4 regions of the Paenibacillus sp. FSL R7-0312 genome follow, and region 3 is predicted to be linked to each of the others. Evidence: riboswitches for the same ligand, from Rfam matches in the RefSeq annotation. Region 3 holds a riboswitch; each other region holds the start of a gene.
The links. A riboswitch is a leader RNA that binds a small molecule or an ion and turns the genes downstream of it on or off. The one in region 3 is predicted to bind cyclic di-GMP.
Positions count from the first base shown of each region.

Region 1 (5,372 bases), 460 kb from region 3:
TGAATCGCTTGGCAGCCTGCGCGGCGCAGTCATCGGCATCTGGGGCCTTGCCTTCAAGCCGAACACCGATGATGTCCGCGAGGCGCCTGCCCGCGAAATCGTTGAGGCGCTGGTAGCTGAAGGTGCTACCGTCAAGCTGTATGATCCGATTGCCGCCGATAACTTCCGGCGAGAGTACGATCATCCGCAGCTCCGCTGGTGCGGGCTGGCGGAAGAGGCTGCCGAAGGCAGCGACGCAGTATGCCTCTTGACCGACTGGAGCCAGTTCAAGGATATCGACCTGCATCAGCTCGCTGGGAGCATGCGCCGCCAGGTATTAATTGACGGCCGCAACGTCTATACCAAAGAGCAGATCGAAGGAACCGGCCTGGAGTATCATTCCGTCGGACGCCCGCAGATGGGCGGCCTTAGCGGCTTCTCCGCCAGCGTTGCTGGCGCGATCTAATCGTCTAGCGGATATCCCGCAGCCTCCCCAGAAGTGGCTGCTTAGGGAAATTAGAGGGAAAAATCCCTTTGATTTCACTGGATGCGAGCTAAACGAGGAAATGAGGAGCACAAGTGCACTTGATTTCACCGGATGCGGGCTAAACGAGGAAATGAGGAGCACAAGTGCACTTGATCCTTGCCCTACCCGCCGCGTGAGTGAGCGGCAAGCCCTTGGAACAAGAGTCTTGTGTCTTGGTCTTGTGAGAGTCTTGTGAGAATCTTGTGTTGCCCCCGCTGCTACGGCGAGCGGGAGTCCCTTGGAACAAGAGGCACTTAAGCATCTTTAAATCTTTCCTGCCGCGCAAGCATAGCGGCAGCCACGGTTCAATTGCCGCAACAACAAGCGGCAATAGCCGGATCTTTAGCCGGGAGCTTCGCCTGCGGGCGAAGCGAATAGCCCCAGCTGTTATGTAATGGAACGGAGAGGAATTTTGGAACTGTAGGAGCGTTAGCGTCCGCCTGAAAGCTTTCCGTAGGAAAGCTAGCTTCGGAAGCATATGCTGTCTCTGGATTTCTACCGCGAAGAGCGGTCTAATCAGGAAATCCGGAGGCAACAGCGGCCGAAAGTCCAAACATTCCTTGCAGTGACTCTCATAACAGCCAGCGCATTAAGCTTTTCCGCAATCTGCAGCTCCCAATAACAATCCGATATTTTCGCGACATCACATAAACTTAGGAGGGTTCACTTATGAAACTAGTACTTCTATCAGGCGGTTCTGGTAAACGGCTCTGGCCCTTGTCCAATGATTCACGTTCGAAGCAATTTCTGAAAGTACTGGAAAGCCCGGCAGGTGAACCGGAATCCATGGTACAGCGGGTATGGAGACAGCTGCAGGAGACAGGGATGGCGGAATCGTCCTACCTGGCTACCGGCCGCAGCCAGGTAGAGATGATTCAGAGCCAGCTGGGCAGCGGGGTGCCGATTATCGTTGAGCCGGAGCGGCGCGATACCTTCCCTGCTATTGCATTGACTGCAGCATACCTGTATTCGATCGCCGGTGTTTCACCAAGCGAGACGGTAGCCATCCTGCCCGTCGACCCTTATGTGGAGTCGTCCTTCTTCGATACCGTTCTGCAGCTGGAGAGCACGATGCTGGAGAGCGGCGCCAATCTGGCGCTGATGGGCGTAGTTCCGGAGCATGCTTCCGAGAAATACGGCTATATCATTCCTACCAGCGCCGAAGCGGGAGCGAGCGGGTATCTGCAGGTCAGCCACTTCCAGGAGAAGCCGGACCGCAAGCAGGCTGAGGAGCTAATCAGTCGGAACGCCCTCTGGAACTGCGGCGTGTTTGCTTTCCGTCTTGGGTATCTGCTGGATATTCTGCAGCGCAAAGGACTGCCACTGAACTATGAGGAACTGCAGAAGCAGTATAAACTGCTGGCTTCCATCAGTTTTGATTATGAGGTGGTAGAAAAAGAAGAGAATATCGTGGTTCAGCCTTACGCCGGATTCTGGAAGGACCTGGGCACCTGGAATACGCTGACCGAAGAAATGACCAGCAATCATGTTGGCAAAGGTTTCGTCACTGCAGATTCCGAAGGCACCTGCCTTATCAACGAACTGGACATTCCGATCACCGTGATCGGGGCGAAGGATCTGATTATCGCCGCCAGCCCGGACGGAATTCTGGTTACGCACAAGGCGGAGAGCCCGCGCATTAAGGAAGTGCTGAAATCTTTTGAACAAAGACCGATGTACGAAGAACGCCGCTGGGGCCACTACAAGGTAATTGATTATGTGAAATATGCGGAAGGTAATGAGGTGCTGACGAAGCGGATCTTTATCTCTGAAGGTAAAAATATCAGCTATCAGCTGCATCACAAACGCAGTGAAATCTGGACCATTGTCAGCGGTGAAGCCAGCATTGTGCTCAATGAGAAAATGCATAATGTAAAGGCGGGGGATGTCGTACGGATTCCGGAAGGCACCAAGCATGCGATCCTGGCATTGACAGATATGGAATTTATCGAAGTGCAGACCGGCTCTGAGCTGGTGGAGGAAGATAACATCCGAATCACCTTGGATTGGGAAGATATCGCCTTGCAGCAATTTATTTCGTAGGTCTAATCTATCTATATAACCAATTGTTACAAATCCAAAACAGGTATTAAGAACCAATTATTAAGAAAAATTCATTTTTGCTCTAAATTAAAACTAAATAGAGACGATACTTACGGTAAGAGGGATTAATCCTTCCAATACGACAAAGGCAAACCTAATCGAAAGATAGGGACGCAAAGCTATAGGGCCTTCGCAAGAGTGGCAGCCTGGCTACCGAAAGGAAGATGGATTTTGATAACTTACCGTAAGTCTCGTTTGCTGTGCACTGTGCTGTCTCTGGCCCTTTTATTGACTGCAGTACCTCTGGGACTCGGCGGAATGCCTTCATCTGCAGAAGCTGCATCTAGTTCCAAAGCGCCCGTTAATCCGGAGGCTTCAACCGAAGCAGTCAGATTGCTGGACGATCTGTATTCTATCACTGGAAAAGGCATTATTACCGGCCAACATGACTATCTGGAAAGTCCGGACGAATTCAGCAACAAGCTGAAGGGAACCAGCGGACAATATGCTGCTCTTCACGGGTATGAACTGGGCGTAATTAGCGGGCAATCGGAAAGTACAGCAGCGGCGCAGCGCAGAAATGTTGTGAACAGCGCGATCAACTGGTATAAGGGCGGCGGCATTGTAGCCATGACTTTTCATGAGAATCTGCCCGGTACCGCATACCTCTGGTCCAATGTTCAGAAACCGCTGAGCCAGGCGGAATTCAATAAATATATTACTCCAGGTACAACACAGTACACTGCATTGATTGCAGATCTGGACAAAGTGGCAGTTTCACTTAAAAGCCTGCGGGATGCTGGTGTTCCCGTACTCTGGAGACCTTACCACGAAATGAACGGTAACTGGTTCTGGTGGGGGAAGAAAAATAACTTTGCTTCGCTTTGGAATATTATGTATGACCGTTTCGTGAACGTTCATAAATTAAACAACCTGCTGTGGGTATGGAACCCCAATGCACCCAATGCCTGGTCTGATCCTTATGCGCTGACCTATCCGGGGGCTGACAAGGTGGATGTACTCGCGGCAGATATATATGAGAACGATTATATGAATAAATACCATGACGGCCTGCTTGCCCTTGCGAATGGCAAACCGATTGCCATTGGCGAGAATGGACAAATGCCAAGCACGGCAAAGCTGCAGCTCTCCCAGAAAAATTGGGTATATATGATGAGCTGGGGAAAAATGCTGTATGAAACCAATACCGATGCTACCATCAAAAGCTTCATGAGCGACAGCTATACGGTGACCCGGGACGATTATAAAGCAGGCACATTTGCTCCGTCAACGCCGGTACCAACAGCAACGCCAACGCAGGTACCAACAGCAACGCCAACGCCGGTACCAACAGCAACGCCAACGCCGGTACCAACAGCAACGCCAACGCCGGTACCAACAGCAACGCCAACGCCGGTACCGACAGCAACACCAATGCCGGTACCGACTGCAATGCCGATCCCGACGCCCCCTGCTTCCAATGATACTGTGACGGCCCCCGTCGTTCAGAATGGTCTTCAGGGGGAATACTACAAGAACATGACGCTTTCGGGCACTCCGGTTCTGGTCCGGAAGGATGCGCTGCTGAACTTTAACTGGCGCCAGACAGCGCCGGATGCGAAGCTCGGAGTGGATAGCTTTTCTATCCGCTGGACGGGTCAGATCAAACCGACTTTCAGTGAAACCTATCAGATTATCACTACATCCGATGACGGTATCCGCGTCTATATTGACGGCACAGCTGTAATCAACAGCTGGACCAAACAGAGCGGTACCGAGCGTACAGGAAGCATAAACCTGCAAGCAGGCCAGCTCTATGATATCAAAGTGGAGTATTACGAGAATGCAGGCGATGCCAATATCCGTCTGATGTGGCAGAGTCCAAGCCAGGCGAAGGCAACTGTCCCTACAAGCGCGTTATTTGTGAACACGGCTGCTTCTTCAGCCAGCAAAGCAGGCTTGGATGCTCCGGCAGTGACTGCAACACCAGTACCAACAGCAACGCCATTACCAGTATCAACACCAACACCGGTGCCAACAGCGGCACCGACGCCAACAGCGGCACCGACGCCAACAGCGGCACCGACGCCAACAGCGGCACCGACGCCAACAGCAACACCGGTGCCAACAGCGGCACCGACGCCAACAGCGGCGCCAACACCAACAGCGACACCAACGCCGACAGAAGGTTCAACGCCGGAGAATCTTACGGCGGAGGCTCCGGCGGTGAACGGGCTGGTTGCGGAATATTTCAATAATATGACGTTGTCTGGTGCCCCGGCAGTGGTACGTACCGATGCAGTGCTTGACTTCAACTGGCGTCAAGGCACGCCGGATGCCGCAATCGGCATAGATTTCTTCTCTGTACGCTGGAGCGGTAAGCTCAAGCCGCTATACACTGAGACTTATCAGATTTATACCACTTCAGATGACGGCATCCGCGTACGGATCAATGGTGAGCTTGTGATCGACAGCTGGATGAAGCAGAGCGGGACCGAACGCACAGGAAGCATAAGCCTGACAGCCGGTCAGCTATATGATATACAAGTGGAGTACTACGAGAATCAAGGAGATGCCAGAGCACGCCTGATGTGGGAGAGTCCGAGCCAAGTTAAGGCAACGGTTCCCGCGAGCGCACTGTTTCTCCCTTCCGCTTCCTAGGATCATACCCCCGCAGCTGTATTCATTATTGGCGCTGATACTGGTTAAGACGTTACAATTCTAAATCCTATAAAGTCCAATCTTAATGGCCCTGCTATCAGCAGGGCTACTAAGCTATAGACCATCCGGTTAATTCTTTGCAGCCTCTTAACAGAGAACTGCA
Region 1 is NZ_JBBORE010000001.1:139,910-145,281, reverse strand. Features, by position in the region: gene MKX70_RS00620 (UDP-glucose dehydrogenase family protein) at 1-445, shown strand, start outside; gene MKX70_RS00615 (sugar phosphate nucleotidyltransferase) at 1,175-2,548, shown strand; cyclic di-GMP riboswitch class I at 2,686-2,766, shown strand; gene MKX70_RS00610 (PA14 domain-containing protein) at 2,780-5,209, shown strand.
Region 1: it holds a riboswitch for cyclic di-GMP, as region 3 does, so the genes downstream of both, MKX70_RS00610 (PA14 domain-containing protein) here and MKX70_RS02530 (transglutaminase-like domain-containing protein) in region 3, are expected to answer to the same signal.

Region 2 (5,372 bases), 180 kb from region 3:
CCGCAGGTACATTGCCTAACGGAATCTCTTCATCAATGATTGTCACAATTGGCGTTGGACTTGGTGTTGCGCTTGGGCTTGGCGTTAGGGTTGGACTTGGTGTCACCACTAACGGCCGAGGTGTTACTGTTGTCACAGGGCCCAAAGGCAGCGGATCATCAATGATTATTGTATCTGGATTTACAATATAGCCGATTATTGGAGTCGGCGTTGGCACTACATTAATAAAGACGGGCGGTGCAGACGATGGTACTGGTGCCGGTGGTAATGTCGGTGTTGGTGTTGGTGTCGGCGTCGGTGTTGGTGTTGGTTCTGGTGTCGGCGTTGGCGCTGCCGTTGGCGTTGGTGTTGGTGTTGGTGTTGGTGTTGGTGTTGGTGTTGGTGTTGGTGTTGGTGTTGGTGTTGGTGTTGGTGTTGGTGTTGGTGTTGGTGTTGGTGTTGGTGTTGGTGTTGGTGTTGGTGTTGGTGTTGGTGTTGGTGTTGGTGTTGGTGTTGGTGTTGGTGTTGGTGTTGCCGTTGGTGTTGGTGTTGGTGTTGGTGTTGGTGTTGGCGTTGGCGTTGGTGCTGCTGTTGGCGTTGGTGTCGGTGCTGCTGTTGATGTTGGCGTTGGTTCTACTGTCGGTGTTGGTGCCGCCGTTGGCGTTGGTGTTGGTGCTGCCGTTGGTGTCGGTGTTGGCTCTGCCGTTGGCGTCGGTGTCGGTGCTGCTGTTGGCGTTGGTGTTGGCTCTGCCGTTGGCGTCGGTGTCGGTGCTGCTGTTGGCGTTGGTGTTGGTGCCGCCGTTGGCGTTGGTGTTGGTGTTGGTGTTGGTGTCGGTGTTGGCTCTGCCGTTGGCGTCGGTGTCGGTGCCGCCGTTGGCGTTGGTGTTGGCTCTGCCGTTGGTGTCGGTGTTGGCTCTGCCGTTGGCGTCGGTGTCGGTGCTGCTGTTGGCGTTGGTGTCGGTGCTGCTGTTGGCGTTGGTGTCGGTGCTGCCGTTGGCGTTGGTGTCGGTGCTGCTGTTGATGTTGGCGTTGGTTCTACTGTCGGTGTTGGTGCCGCCGTTGGCGTTGGTGTTGGTGCTGCCGTTGGTGTCGGTGTTGGCTCTGCCGTTGGCGTCGGTGTCGGTGCTGCTGTTGGCGTTGGTGTAGGTGCTGCTGTTGGCGTTGGTGTAGGTGCTGCCGTTGGCGTTGGTGCCGCTGTTGGCGTTGGTGTCGGTGGCGCTGTTGGCGTTGGTGTCGGTGCCGTTGTTGGCGTTGGTGTCGGTGCCGCTGTTGGCGTTGGTGTCGGTGCTGCTGTTGGTGTAGGCGTTGGTGCCGCCGTTGGCGTTGATGTTGGTGCAGCTGTTGGCGTTGGCGTTGGTGCTGCCGTTGGCGTTGGTGTTGGTGCTGCTGTTGGCGTTGGTGTCGGTGCAGCTGTTGGCGTTGGTGTCGGTGCTGCTGTTGGTGTCGGCGTTGGCGTCACCGTTGGTGTCGGTGTTGGTGCTGCTGTTGGTGTCGGCGTTGGCGTCACCGTTGGTGTCGGTGTTGGTGCTGCTGTTGGTGTCGGCGTTGGCGTCACCGTTGGTGTCGGTGTTGGTGCTGCTGTTGGTGTCGGCGTTGGCGTCACCGTTGGTGTCGGTTTCACTGTCGGTGTTGGTTTTACTGTCGGTGTCGGTTTCACTGTCGGTGTTGGTTTCACTGTCGGTGTTGGTTTCACTGTCGGTGTCGGTTTCACTGTCGGTGTTGGCTTCACTGTCGGCGTTGGTTTCACCGTTGGTGTCGGTTTCACTGTCGGCGTTGGCGTCACCGTTGGTGTCGGTTTCACTGTCGGCGTTGGCGTCACCGTTGGTGTCGGTTTCACTGTCGGTGTTGGTTTCACTGTCGGTGTTGGCTTCACTGTCGGCGTTGGTTTCACCGTCGGTGTCGGCTTCACTGTCGGTGTCGGCTTCATTGTCGGCGTTGGTTTCACTGTCGGCGTTGGCGTCACAGTTGGTGTCGGTTTCACTGTCGGTGTCGGCTTCACTGTCGGTGTCGGCTTCACTGTCGGTGTTGGCTTCACTGTCGGCGTTGGTTTCACCGTTGGTGTCGGTTTCACTGTCGGTGTTGGTTTTACTGTCGGTGTCGGTTTCACTGTCGGTGTTGGTTTCACTGTCGGTGTTGGTTTCACTGTCGGTGTCGGTTTCACTGTCGGTGTTGGCTTCACTGTCGGCGTTGGTTTCACCGTTGGTGTCGGTTTCACTGTCGGCGTTGGCGTCACCGTTGGTGTCGGTTTCACTGTCGGCGTTGGCGTCACAGTTGGTGTCGGTTTCACTGTCGGTGTCGGCTTCACTGTCGGTGTCGGCTTCACTGTCGGCGTTGGTTTCACTGTCGGTGTTGGCGACGGAGTACACTTAGGTGTCGGCGTCGGTTTCACTGTCGGTGTTGGTTTCACTGTCGGCGTTGGCATCACTGTTGGTGTCGGTTTCACTGTCGGCGTTGGCGTCACTGTTGGTGTCGGTTTTACCGTCGGTGTCGGTTTCACTGTTGGTGTGGGAGTTGGCTTCACCGTCGGCGTTGCAGTCGGTTTCACTGTTGGTGTAGGGCTTGGTGTTACGGTTGGTGTTGGCGATGGGCTGGGGGTTGGTGTTGCGGTCGGCGTCGGACTTGGCGGCGGTCCATCTCCCTGGTATGTTCCTAGGTGCATTTCTACTCCGCCGGCAAAAGACTTGGCAATTAGCGTTCCGTATAGCTCTGCACCGGAATAATTGACATCCGCCTTAGGCGCCAGTATCGTCCCCAAAAAGGTGGTATACGCAATATTCACCTTGGTCGCTTCGTAGAAGTTGAACAACACTTGACCTGCTTTGCCGTTATTCATTGCGAAACTTGGTACATTGACCGTAGCTCCACTTATGTTAATAATTAACGTGGCATTCTGGGCAATGTTGAATTGAATATTGTTTGTATTCGCCAGCGTTGCCGCATCCAGGTGAACTACGTTGAAAAGATCCGGCGCACTTATTGTAAGTGTTCCATAATTATTATTGCCAATTTCTTTCGTAGCGGACAATGCCCCGTATGCTGCAGAACGCGAGATCAGATACTGCTTCTCAGCCGGGAAATCAATCGGGCTTCCCTGCTTCTTCGCGCCTATAATATTCACAATAGGCTCATTGGCTTCAATGGTGTCCCCATACACAACGTTTCCGTAGATTTCTCCGCTACCCGAATGTTTAAACTTCTTACCGGCAACGAGTACGTCTGTGGCTGAAGAATTCCTGTAGGCCCTGGCTACCCCGTAACCTCCAGAGAGAGTAATATTCCCTCCCGCTGCAAGACGGCCTTCAATTTGATCATTGTCTTGCGTGAAATCGTCAAAGATAAAAGCATTAAAATTCCCGGCAATCCCCAAGACCGGCGTTGGATTGTAAGGTACACCAGCTGTTGCCCTTACCTCCGTCCCCCAAGTGAAGGCGCTACTTACGGTCAGTACGCCCGCCAGAATACAGGCGGCCGCTTTTCGCAATTTTTTTCTCAATAATCTACACCTCCTATTCAACTATTCTATGAAATCGTCGCAAAACTATAACAAAAAAAAGACCGCCACGAAGGGTTAGCTTCACGGCGGCCGGACGACCATAGCCCGGACTTAAGGGGCATCAGATTCCTGACTTTGCGTCCCGCTCTTTCGAAACGGTTTGCGTTTGTACATGATTGATATGAAATTGGAAAAGCTTATGTAATACCCAACAGAAATCTGTGACATTTGTTACTTTAGAACTAACTTTAGTTTAGATGCCACTTGGCATATTGTCAATATATTTCCAATTCATTTCACAGCTATTTTTGTGATGAAAAAAATAAAAAACGCTTTATTCATAAGGCTTTATACAATTTATAAACATACCTTCCTGACGAAAAAGGTCGATAATCCCACTAATTCGCCGCAGTACTTTTTCCTTTTCACAGAGTTATTATCCTTAAATTTCAAATATCAAAATTTAGTATTTTAGTCCTACTTTTTCTCCCCGCCCCCCCCATCTTCGCTTAAACAAACCTCACATGGTGAACCTGAAGAAACGGGTGCCATCCTCCTTAAGGACACCACCCGTTTCCGGACATACAAGAGAGCTCTTATATAGTAAAAGCCTTATGAGATTCATCTGTTTTCACAGCAGTCTTTAATCGACATATCTAGGGAGTTTGTGTAGAGGGCTGGAAATCTGCACACGCAGAAATCCATTTTTAGAGCAGCTGAATCCAGCCAATCATTGATACCCAAAGCGGAACGCTAAGGAATAACCCAAACAATAAACCGCGGCGGAGATTTCCTTCATGACTCATTGCCATTCTCCTTTTAATCAGATTTATTTACAACTTTATTATTTCAATTTTAATATAAAATAATTTTCCCGATTTTATTGTGAATTATGTCACATTAACAGCCCTCTTTTTTTAAATACCATTGATTTTTTTTGAACTTCGGGTTAAATTACGAATATACGTTCTCGTTGGAGGAGATGAGATTGATGCACAGAGCAGAGAGCCAGGACAATATGCTGGTGAAATCGTATATCTTGCTGCCGCTCATTTTATCCGCCTTTGAACGCGATGCTTCCATCCTATCCGCAGAGCTGCGCACACCCGATCCTTACCTTGAGGTTCTCCGGACAGCGGCGGGTGCAGCCATAGCCGACCTGCGGGATGTCCGCACCGAGATGAGAGCCCGTGGTCTGAAGGTCTATGCACAGCAGCAGCTGGAAGTTGGCATTGAAGCCAAATTTGTCTGCAGGGGTTATCATGAACGGATGCTGCTGCTGGATGATGTCATTACCGCCCAGTCTACTATCCGCATGCGCAGATATTTGGGTCTTGGCACTCCGGACTCAACCGCCTTGAGATGAACAGCAACTCTGGCTATGTTAATTCTCGGCGTTACTTCCCCCATAAAAAAGAGGCCCGCCATGATTGGCAAGACCTCAGGGTACCCTATTACATCCCTTACCTGAAAATAAGCTGATACCCAGATAAAGATTACATTAAAATCGTCCAATACCCAAGCGTACCGCAGATAACCACAGCCGCTACGGGATACAGGATCTTCCGGCTTACCTGATCCTTAAACACAATAAACAAACAAAGCATACAAAGCCATGCGATAAGAAGGCTGCCCATCTCTTATGCATACGCTCCTTCCCGGCATTTCTGCCCTGGCTCCTGCAGCATACCACCGCAGAGTCCGCTTTCCATATATATAAGAAGATTACCCGCTGAATATCCCTATGATACCCGCTGACAGCTGATAAGCATGAAATTTTTATTTATTTGGCCACAAATGGATTCACCACTCCTGCTCAAGAACGGGATATTCCCAGAAACCTAAGCGCCCTTTGGCAGGTATAGGATGAGCCAGCGCAACGACTTCCTCCAGCTTCCAG
Region 2 is NZ_JBBORE010000001.1:782,358-787,729, forward strand. Features, by position in the region: gene MKX70_RS03325 (choice-of-anchor A family protein) at 1-3,472, opposite strand, end outside; cyclic di-GMP riboswitch class I at 3,555-3,647, opposite strand; gene MKX70_RS03330 (hypothetical protein) at 4,461-4,838, shown strand; gene MKX70_RS03335 (ASCH domain-containing protein) at 5,276-5,372, opposite strand, start outside.
Region 2: it holds a riboswitch for cyclic di-GMP, as region 3 does, so the genes downstream of both, MKX70_RS03325 (choice-of-anchor A family protein) here and MKX70_RS02530 (transglutaminase-like domain-containing protein) in region 3, are expected to answer to the same signal.

Region 3 (5,372 bases):
TCCAGTTTTCAAGGATCAAGGTGCTGAAATTTCGGGACAATCACGACTGTGATGTTCGAAAATTCAGACCGTTTAAAGATGAGAGCTTAAACTCTCAAAACTGACCAACGAGTGAGTGTTTGAACCCTAAGGTTCGTTGTGGAAGCTTTAGCTTCCGATTTGAATGTTTCCGTTGCAGGAAACGATTCTCCATAGAAAGGAGGTGATCCAGCCGCACCTTCCGATACGGCTACCTTGTTACGACTTCACCCCAATCATCTACCCCACCTTCGGCGGCTGGCTCCCTTGCGGGTTACCCCACCGACTTCGGGTGTTGTAAACTCTCGTGGTGTGACGGGCGGTGTGTACAAGACCCGGGAACGTATTCACCGCGGCATGCTGATCCGCGATTACTAGCAATTCCGACTTCATGCAGGCGAGTTGCAGCCTGCAATCCGAACTGAGACCGGCTTTGCTGGGATTGGCTCCACCTCGCGGTTTCGCTTCCCGTTGTACCGGCCATTGTAGTACGTGTGTAGCCCAGGTCATAAGGGGCATGATGATTTGACGTCATCCCCACCTTCCTCCGGTTTGTCACCGGCAGTCACTCTAGAGTGCCCAGCCTTACCTGCTGGCAACTAAAGTCAAGGGTTGCGCTCGTTGCGGGACTTAACCCAACATCTCACGACACGAGCTGACGACAACCATGCACCACCTGTCTCCGATGCTCCGAAGAGGGGCACTATCTCTAATGCTTTCATCGGGATGTCAAGACCTGGTAAGGTTCTTCGCGTTGCTTCGAATTAAACCACATACTCCACTGCTTGTGCGGGTCCCCGTCAATTCCTTTGAGTTTCAGTCTTGCGACCGTACTCCCCAGGCGGAGTGCTTACTGTGTTAACTTCGGCACCAAGGGTATCGAAACCCCTAACACCTAGCACTCATCGTTTACGGCGTGGACTACCAGGGTATCTAATCCTGTTTGCTCCCCACGCTTTCGCGCCTCAGCGTCAGTTACAGCCCAGAAAGTCGCCTTCGCCACTGGTGTTCCTCCACATATCTACGCATTTCACCGCTACACGTGGAATTCCACTTTCCTCTTCTGTACTCAAGTCACCCAGTTTCCAGTGCGACCCCAGGTTGAGCCCAAGGTTTAAACACCAGACTTAAATGACCGCCTGCGCGCGCTTTACGCCCAATAATTCCGGACAACGCTTGCCCCCTACGTATTACCGCGGCTGCTGGCACGTAGTTAGCCGGGGCTTTCTTCTCAGGTACCGTCACTCCGGTAGCAGTTACTCTACCGGACGTTCTTCCCTGGCAACAGAGCTTTACGATCCGAAAACCTTCATCACTCACGCGGCATTGCTCCGTCAGGCTTTCGCCCATTGCGGAAGATTCCCTACTGCTGCCTCCCGTAGGAGTCTGGGCCGTGTCTCAGTCCCAGTGTGGCCGTTCACCCTCTCAGGTCGGCTACGCATCGTCGCCTTGGTGAGCCGTTACCCCACCAACTAGCTAATGCGCCGCAGGCCCATCCCCAAGTGGCAGATTGCTCCGCCTTTCATTCTCTCTTCAGGAGAGGAAAGAAATTATCCGGTATTAGCTACCGTTTCCGGTAGTTATCCCAGTCTTGAGGGCAGGTTGCCTACGTGTTACTCACCCGTCCGCCGCTAAGTTCATTTGAAAGCAAGCTTTCAAATGAACTCCGCTCGACTTGCATGTATTAGGCATGCCGCCAGCGTTCGTCCTGAGCCAGGATCAAACTCTCCAAATTGTATTTAGAAAGAGCGATTGCTCATTTTGAAACATCTGACGAGAATTTTCATTCTCACGATGAAGTTTCTAAAGCGTACAAGACGCTGTGAAACTCATCATTTTTGGATCTCGCCGAAGCGATCTCCCACTCACTCGTTGTTCAGTTTTCAAAGATCAAGCTTGTTGTCAACGACGACTACCGCGTCACCAGCAACTCTTATAATATATCACGTTCATCCGAGTAATGCAAGCTTTATTTTGAAATCACTTATTTAAGTCATTTCTCATTAAGTTTGCCGCTCCAACAACGCTTACTTATAATACCCTATCTCTCTACTAAAAAGCAACCCTTTCCTAAATAAAAATAACCCGCTTAATAATTAAGCGGGTTATCCTCAATGAAACTATAAATGCATCTGCTCTTAGTAGAACTTAGCTGCAGTATATTTACTTGCTACTTTAACCAGATCTGCTGTTTTGCTGTTCTTGGCAAGTCCAGCATCAACTGTAGTATCAATAGTTACCCATTTGCCATTAAGGAACACTTCATTCCAAGCGTGGTAAGACGTCACATAGCTTGTGTTACCCATAACCAGTTTGGTAGGAATACCTTCACTGCGAAGCATAGTAGCGAATAAGGAAGCGTAGTCGTAGCAGATTCCTTTCTTGGAAACAAGAGTACTGTCGTTGTTAGGGATGTAATCTGTAGTTACACTGGAAGCCAGGGAATAATCATACTTCACATTGGCAACGATATAATTATAGATAGCCTTCACTTTGTCTTCATCTGATGTCAAACCTTGTGTAAGTTGTGCTGCTTTCAGAACTGCTTTATCGGAAGAACTCCATTTAACATTCTGTACGGAGCTCAGATATACTGCGTTGGCGTTGCTCAGGCTAAGATCTACCGTCTCGGAAGAAATTACTTTGTATTTGTTGCCGGTAGTGTTCTCAAGTACGGAAACCTTGTATGAACCGTTACCTTGTTGCAGCGGGAATGTTTCAGTTGGTTTGGAGGTGTACAAGTTGTAAGTGTAGCTGTTATTGTCTTTGGTGATCATCAGCTTAATCTTCTTATCCTTAGGAACATTATAAGATACTCCGATAACACCCTGATCCAGTTGACCTATGTTCAACCAGCCTGCATCTGCATTAGCAGCTTGAGCTGTACCTGTCTGCATCGACGTAACCACTACGAATAGTGTAACCAACATTAGATAGAACTTCTTCATTGGATAAAACCCCTTTCGGTAGCTGGCTGCCATCCTTACGGGAAGGCCCTTTAGCTTTGCGTCCCTACCTTTCGATAGGTTTGCCGTTATCGTATAAGCTTTATCTGTCCTTGCTTCTACCATAAAATGCTAGATATACAATAAGAACAAACAAAAAAAGCCTCTTCATTCGGTAGCTGGCTGCCATCCTTACGGGAAGGCCCTTTAGCTTTGCGTCCCTACCTTTCGATAGGTTTGCCGTTTATCGTGTATTAGCTTTATATAGTTATATCTTACCATATCTATTTCTATTATCAAGACCTAAATCACTAGATTTCTGCGAAAACAAATAAAAATTTTAAGTATTTTAAATTTTTCCGTCATCATTCTACAAACATCAGGATAACTTTGCGTGAATGATAAGTCTATGCGTTGGATTCACCAGCGGATCACAAGTAATGAGTGTAAGAATCTTGTCATCCTCATTCCCTTTCAATACGGATACATCGGTCGGTTCCACAATAGTTACATCATAAACTACATAATTGTATTCCTGCTTACCGGTTGTAACGGAAATAGCGTCCCCCACTCCGACTTCATTCAATCTATTGAACAGCCTTCCCGTAGTTCTTGATCTATGCGCTGCAATCGCAGCATTGCCAGTAGCGCCGAGCGGAGCCGTCTCCTTCATATGCGCAGCTGCATGCTTCATATTCGCCTTGGTGGCGCCTTCCAGTACAGGCAGCTTCAGATCTATTTTGTCGATTTTGATAATCGCCATCACCTTGCCTCCGACTTCAATCTCAGGCGCTGCAGAGGGTTCAGGCTCTTCCGCAGCCGACTCATCTGCCAGCAGCTGGGTTACTTCCGCGTAAGGCTTACTTAGATCAGCACTGGCCGGAGCTGAGGCAGACGGAACGATTTCACTGTAGGCCTGTTCAGCCTCTTCCAGCAGCTTTTGCTGCTGACGGTCATTGTACCATTCGCTTCCTTTGGGATAGAGCATAATTAGCACCCCGGCAAGTATAATCAAATAGGATAATTTCCGCATGACAATCGCCTCCGTAATATAGAATAGATGATACCCTTCCGGAATAATTAAGAAGCAATGCTTCTATATAACAAGTAGAAACGACTTTACCGTCCTTTTTAAGGACGGTACCGTTTCAGCGAGAAATAGAAGGTAATTTATAGCAGCAAGCATATAAATTCATATATTTTCAGAATACCCACTTCCGGCTTCCGAAGAAATTAATGATTACCGTAACAAATGTGACCAGCACTTTGGCGATCAGCACTTGAATACCGAGAGAATCGGTCAATATATGAATCAGCAGCACCGATATAACCAGCACCAACAGGTTCAGCACGATAAACCTGACCAGCTGCATCCGGTCGAAGCCCTCTTTATTGCCGATGTCCCTGTCACGGAAGGTTACCTTTTTGTTCCAGAAGAAGCTGTTGGCCGTACCGGCGCTATAGGAAATAATCTGCGCAGGGGTATTGATCATCCCAAGGGAATGCAGCAGTGTGAATACAGCAAAGTCAACCAATGTATTCAGCAGGCCTACCGCATTGAATTTCAGGAACTGGATGAACCCCGCACTCCATCTCTTATCTGGCATAATCGCTTTCCTTCCGCGTGTCTTCTATTTCCGCATCCGGATAGCCTTTGGTCTCACGCACAATATAGAGCGGTCTGTCCTTCGACTCATCATAGATCCGTCCGATATACTCTCCAATTACCCCCAGCAGCATCAGCACAATCCCATTGAAGAGCAGGTTCACGCCAACTATAGATGCCCATCCGGGTACGGTCCAGGAGGTAAAGATTTTTTGGAACAATACCAGGAACAGATAGATGAAGCTGGAAAAGGACAGAAAGAATCCGATATAGGATGCGATTTTGAGCGGTTTGTGGGAAAAGGAGGTGATGCCGTCGAGCGCAAACCGGATCATTTTCTTGAGCGGATACTTCGTTTCCCCGGCAAAGCGCTCCTCCCGCACATATTCTACCATGGTCTGCCGGAAGCCTACCCAGCTCACCAGACCCCGGACGTACCGGTTCTTCTCCTTCAGACCGCGCAGCACATCACAGACTTTACGGTCGATCAGCCGGAAGTCCCCGGTATCGGTAGGGATTTCAACACTGGTCATACTGCTGAGCAGGCGGTAAAAGATCTTAGCGGTGACTTTCTTGAATAAAGTCTCCCCGTGACGCTTCAACCGCTTGGCATACACAACTTCGTAGCCCTCTTTCCACTTCGCAATCATCTGCAGAATAACCTCAGGAGGATCTTGGAGGTCTGCGTCAATCACCACGACTGCCTGGCCTTCGGCATAATCCATACCAGCCGTAATCGCCACCTGGTGGCCGAAATTACGGGAGAAGTCGATCAGCTTGACATGCTCATCCCGGCTGCTGAT
Region 3 is NZ_JBBORE010000001.1:602,943-608,314, forward strand. Features, by position in the region: rRNA gene MKX70_RS02525 (16S ribosomal RNA) at 196-1,753, opposite strand; gene MKX70_RS02530 (transglutaminase-like domain-containing protein) at 2,157-2,948, opposite strand; cyclic di-GMP riboswitch class I at 2,981-3,061, opposite strand; cyclic di-GMP riboswitch class I at 3,135-3,215, opposite strand; gene MKX70_RS02535 (class D sortase) at 3,343-3,996, opposite strand; gene MKX70_RS02540 (GtrA family protein) at 4,166-4,570, opposite strand; gene MKX70_RS02545 (glycosyltransferase family 2 protein) at 4,560-5,372, opposite strand, start outside.

Region 4 (5,372 bases), 1.1 Mb from region 3:
TGCCAGCCAGTCCTTCACCTCGGCGACCGAACCTTCATATAATCTGATCTCAATTCCGGGGTATTTGGCAGTGATGGCACTGATAATCTTCGGGACAAAATAGGCAGCGGCAACCGGAAAGGCGCCGATGCGGATGAGGCCCTTCTCCAGGCCTTTCTCGGCGGCAAGCTCCTGATCTATCTTATCGAGGCCGCTGAGGATTCCGCGGCAGATAACCAGAATCCGCTTGCCGATATCCGTCAGCATCAATCCGCTGCGCCGGTCGCGCAGCAGCAGCTTCACGTCCAGCTCGGCTTCGAGTGCGGAGATGGCGCGGCTGACTGCGGGCTGGGTCATATTCAGCTCAAGACCTGCCTTGGTGAAGCTGCGGCTCTCAGCGATTAAGACAAATAGGCGAATTTGAGTGTTATTCATATCTAATCTGGTATGCCCCTCATGATTATAATTCATTTCAATTATGACTGAATCTATTGTATCATTTGGGAAGAAATCAGAACAAGAGGTGAACTCATGCAGAAGCGGAAGCAAACCATTGGCTTATTAGTGTTCCTGGTTATTGTCTGGGGCATCAACTGGCCGCTCTCCAAAATTGCCTTAACGTATGCCCCGCCCTTGCTGTTCGCCGGAATCCGAACGGTCATTGCCGGTATTATACTAATCATCGCGGCGCTGCCGAAGCGGAAGCAGCTGCATTTGCGCCAGCTCTGGCCCGTCTATCTGGTGTCAGCATTCCTCAGTATCGTCTTCTACTATGGCTTCCAGACGATTGGCCTGCAGTATGTGCCGTCCGGATTATTCTCGGCCATTGTATTCCTGCAGCCGGTGCTGCTCGGAATCTTTGCCTGGATCTGGCTGGGCGAGCGGATGTACGGGCTTAAGATCGCCGGCCTCGTAATCGGCTTCCTCGGGGTAGCCTCGTTAAGCCTTGGGGGATTAACCGGAAGTATCTCGCCTATAGGCGTACTGCTGGCCTTGGCCAGTGCACTCAGCTGGGCGCTGGCTACGGTCTATACCAAACGCAATGCAGCCAGAGTAGATATGCTGTGGATGACCGCGATGCAGATCATGATCGGCGGGGTAATCCTGCTGGCGGCAGGCTCAGCTTCGGAGAGCTGGGCGGATATTAGCTGGAGTAGTACTTTTATAATAAATACATTGTTCATCGCGGTCTTCGTGATTGCGCTGGGCTGGTTGGTATACTTCAAGCTGATCAATGAAGGAGAGGCCGGCAAGGTAGGCTCGTTCACCTTTCTGATTCCGCTGATTTCCATCGGCTCCAGTGTAGTCTTATTGCATGAACAGATTACGTTGAATCTGGTCATCGGTATGCTGCTGATTGTGAGCAGCATTATTCTGGTGAATGTCAGGCTGGGCCGGAATGCCGGGAGTGTCCTGCAGACCCCGGTACCCGGTCTGGGTAAGGAATAAACAAACGGCTGCTCCCTCAGAAGAGGGGCAGCCGTTTATGTTTGTCAGGGGTTACATTACAGCAGGCTTAGACCGTTTCTGCGTCCGCGTCCCGCAGGATCAGTTCTCCGCCGGACTCCAGGATACTGTTATGGGAACGGGCGATATTAATGAAGGCATGCTCCTCCTGGAGCAGTTCAATGTCTTCACACAGATTACGCAGCAGCCGGGAGAAGCTGTTCAGAACACTGTCAGTGATAAACTCGGTGAACTGCCCCGGATGGGTAAAAACCTCCAGCATCTGCTTGAGCTGATCCGTACCGGGCTGGGGGGCACCTTCCATGCACAGCAGTGCGGATTTAAGATCGCTGATCAGGCACTCTATATGGCTGTACTTATCCTCCAGCAGCAGCATAACCACCAGACCGTATTTCACGGATTGCTGGCGGGATTCTACATTCTTGGCCAGCAGACGGGCGGCTTCCCGCAGTCCGCCGACTTCAGTCAGCAGCAGACTGGAGAAGCGGTGCAGGCGGTGCTGGTGTACGCCGGCAAGTCCTGTATGCAGGCTGCAGCCGGTTACTTGACCGCTTATATAGATGCTGCCGGTAGCCGTAATTGTAGATTGGCAGACGTTGCCGTAGACATACACATTCCCTAACGCCTCAATACACATAGGGCCTTCAATATCTGAGGGTACAACGATGTCACCTGCAAATATAATCTCACCGGCCGTTGCCGCCATTTCCTTGGTGATGAGGCATAGGGCAGGGAAATCGCAGGTTGTGACGCTGCCGGAGTCTCCGCAGATGCGGGGTCTGCCCGTACGCAGAGCCGCGATCTCTCCGTTTGGAAGCAGCTGTGCATGGTCTCCGGCTGCGAAATAAATATCCTGGGGTGGAGGTGGAGGCAAGACGCCTCCTTCTACGTCAAATCCGGGAATTCCCTCTTCTGGCGGCAACTTGCGGGCAAAGACCTCTCCCTCTCTGGCGAAGGGGGCTCCCGGAAACCGGAGATAATCTAAGAAATCTGCAGCTTCCGCAGTTCTTCCCTCCCGGAGCATTCCATTGCCTGTGAGCGTATGCTCCGGGAGGGACAGCTGCAGCCTTGATTTCTTGCCGGGCAGCGGGGCTCTCCCTTCTACGATACAGACTGGGAGATATGTAGGGTTGTTCAGTTCGGCGTATAGGGCCGGGATATTCAGATTCCGCAGAATGGAGCGGTTATCCAGCGAAGAGAGAATCTGTTCTATAGTGAGCGTGGACAGCAGCATCGCCCGGTTAGGTTCAGCCCGGACTGCGGCTTCGAAGGAAGCCGGGCAATTAACCAGATTCCAGGCGTACTTTTCTGCACGGTACAAGGTGAAATGCACTTTGAGCTTGTCAGGTGAAACGGTAATCTGATACTGTGGCTTCTCGCAAATTTCCCAGGTTATATGATCCGCTGAGGTCACCTCAGTAGGCTCTGTAACGGTCTTCCAGTTGATCTTCAGCACTACAGGATGCACAGCGGAGATCCGGGCTGGCTTGCCGCCAGAGAGCGGGGGAGTAATGAAGATCTGATTATTCTGCACAAGGATAATTCCATCCTTATCTCCATTCATCCCGCCGGAAGTCTGGCCCTCCACAGAGAAAGAATCCAGGAATCCCGTACGTTCAAGCATCAAGGATTCCACGAAATCATATCGGGTTGGTTCGATGAATTGCTGCGGCATTAGCTTAACCTCGCTTTTTCGTATAATCAATGGCATTCGTACAGAAAAGAGCATCATAAAGCCTGGGGGATCTCCCGGTGACTGATGGCTTACGTGGTCTCTATTGGCAGCCTGGCGACCATAAACGCGGATTCTCTGCATTCTTAGGCCCATTGCTTTGCGTCCTACCCTTTCAGGAAGTTTGCCTTTAGAAATAGATCAATGATATACACTCAGCATGAGGCGATTTAAATCGACTGTAATCGACAAAAAAGGTCATAACTGGTTCCTGCGCTGCAGGAACTTCTGCAAACAAGCTTAATTCTAGTACTTAAGGAGCTATTTTTCAACTCTATTCTGCCAATTTATCAATAATCTTAAAATGTGCAGCTCTAAGTTGTCTGGAAAACTGGTTTCCCAGCGCTTACAGCTTATGGGAGGACCCCTTCTGCAAGAGCCCTTGTTGCTCAAACCCTACTGCTAATTGAATTATTGTACAACAATAATATATTTCCGCCCTATGACTGCCAATAATCCGCTAAAAATCAATGCGTGTAACTTCCAGTTGAACCGGGAGGGCATAGTGTCGTTACGGGAACAAATCATGAGGATGGGAACTAAATCTGATTCGGCTTTACCGCACAGGAAAAAGGGACTCTCCCAAGCCTATAGCTTATGGGAGAGTCCCTTCTGTATGAATCGTATCGCGCTCGCCGGTGCAGCCTTGGCGGGCTGCGCGCCAGCTGAGATTGCCGCATAATCAGCGCGTTCAATCTCTTCAAGAATCCGGTTCAGATGCGAGAACACCGCGCCAAGATCACGGAATGCGGCGAGCGGGCATTGACCCTGCAGCTCAGAGAACCAGGCCAGCTGCACATCACGGGCGCGGCGAAGGCTCTCGGGGAGCGAACGTCCGCATTCCGCATCCGACAGCGTCCGGGTACCATATAAGGCAATGCAGTCTGCCGTTGCCGTCACAACCTCTGTCATCCAGTCGGCTGCGGCATAATGGGCAGGAAGCAGGGAGAGCTCTTCGGAAATTCCTTTGACGTAGGAATGCACCCTGCTAAGATGGGAGGTAGCCTGTGACAGTGTACCGAGCTCTTTGCGGCACTGGTAATGGGAGAGCGTGAAGTGAAGCTCGTTCTGCAGTTGCTTACTCTTGCCAAGCAGTTCACCGGAAAGCTTAAGCGCGGTCAGTGCCTGGGCAGCATCCCGTCCGCCGGACGTCAGGCCGGTTAAGGCATCGGACAATGTCAGGCTGCCCCTCAGTGCCAAGTCCTTGACCTTGACGAACCCCTTGGGCGGAACGATAATCATATTTATAATTAAGGCAATCAGCACGCCGATCAGGGTCTCGGCGACTCTCCAGACGATGTACCCATCCTGATAGAAGGTGAGCGCCAGGACGGAAGTGACGCCAACCTGCGAAACGGCCTGGATATTAATCCGGCAGGCGGTGGCTACGCCTATACCGAGCAGCAGCATCAGCAGAATCGAGAGCGCACCAACATCGAAGAAGCGGCCCACGACCAGGCTGGCGATTCCGCCTAGCACAATACCGAGCAGCCGGTATGCCCCTTTTTCAAGCGAGGCTTTGACACTGCTCTGGGTGATAAGAATCGCCGCCAGCGGCGCAAAGTACAGATAACGGTCGCCATACAAGCTGTGTACCGCGAGCCAGGATAGTGATGCAGCAAGGGTAACACGTATCATATAAAGGGATAATCCGAACTTCTCAAGGCGGTCTTGTAACCCCTCGTTCATGGTAGTCATCTTCTTTCGCAAATGTAAGAAAAATTTTATGTTTTTCAGCCGTTTTCATTATAGCACCTCAAAACAGGCCACGCCGGGTCCATTTTTTACGAACTTGTTAAGTTTCTGTACTGCAATTAATAATGTAAGCTATCGCATATATCGAATGATTCCTATATGCTATATATATTGAAGTCTGTCGAACAAAGGGAGGAAATGTCACTTATCCGCGCTGAGGATGCTGCTTATGGATTGTCTCCCGCAATAAGCGGGTAAAATAGGTTGTACTACATAAGGTAGGGAGGTTGTTAGCTATAGCTACCCAGGAAGGCACTATTATTTCTTTTGATCAGGTTATTAAGCAATATGACGATGAAGAGGCTGTATTAAAAGGCGTGAGCTTCGAAATTGAACGTGGTAAATTCTATACACTGCTGGGCCCCTCGGGCTGCGGGAAAACGACCATTCTGCGTTTGATTGCCGGCTTCGCTGAGCCGACTGAAGGTTCCATTTATCT
Region 4 is NZ_JBBORE010000001.1:1,672,301-1,677,672, forward strand. Features, by position in the region: gene MKX70_RS07270 (LysR family transcriptional regulator) at 1-414, opposite strand, end outside; gene MKX70_RS07275 (DMT family transporter) at 511-1,428, shown strand; gene MKX70_RS07280 (flagellar assembly protein A) at 1,496-3,121, opposite strand; cyclic di-GMP riboswitch class I at 3,224-3,317, opposite strand; gene MKX70_RS07285 (FUSC family protein) at 3,767-4,867, opposite strand; gene MKX70_RS07290 (ABC transporter ATP-binding protein) at 5,161-5,372, shown strand, end outside.
Region 4: it holds a riboswitch for cyclic di-GMP, as region 3 does, so the genes downstream of both, MKX70_RS07280 (flagellar assembly protein A) here and MKX70_RS02530 (transglutaminase-like domain-containing protein) in region 3, are expected to answer to the same signal.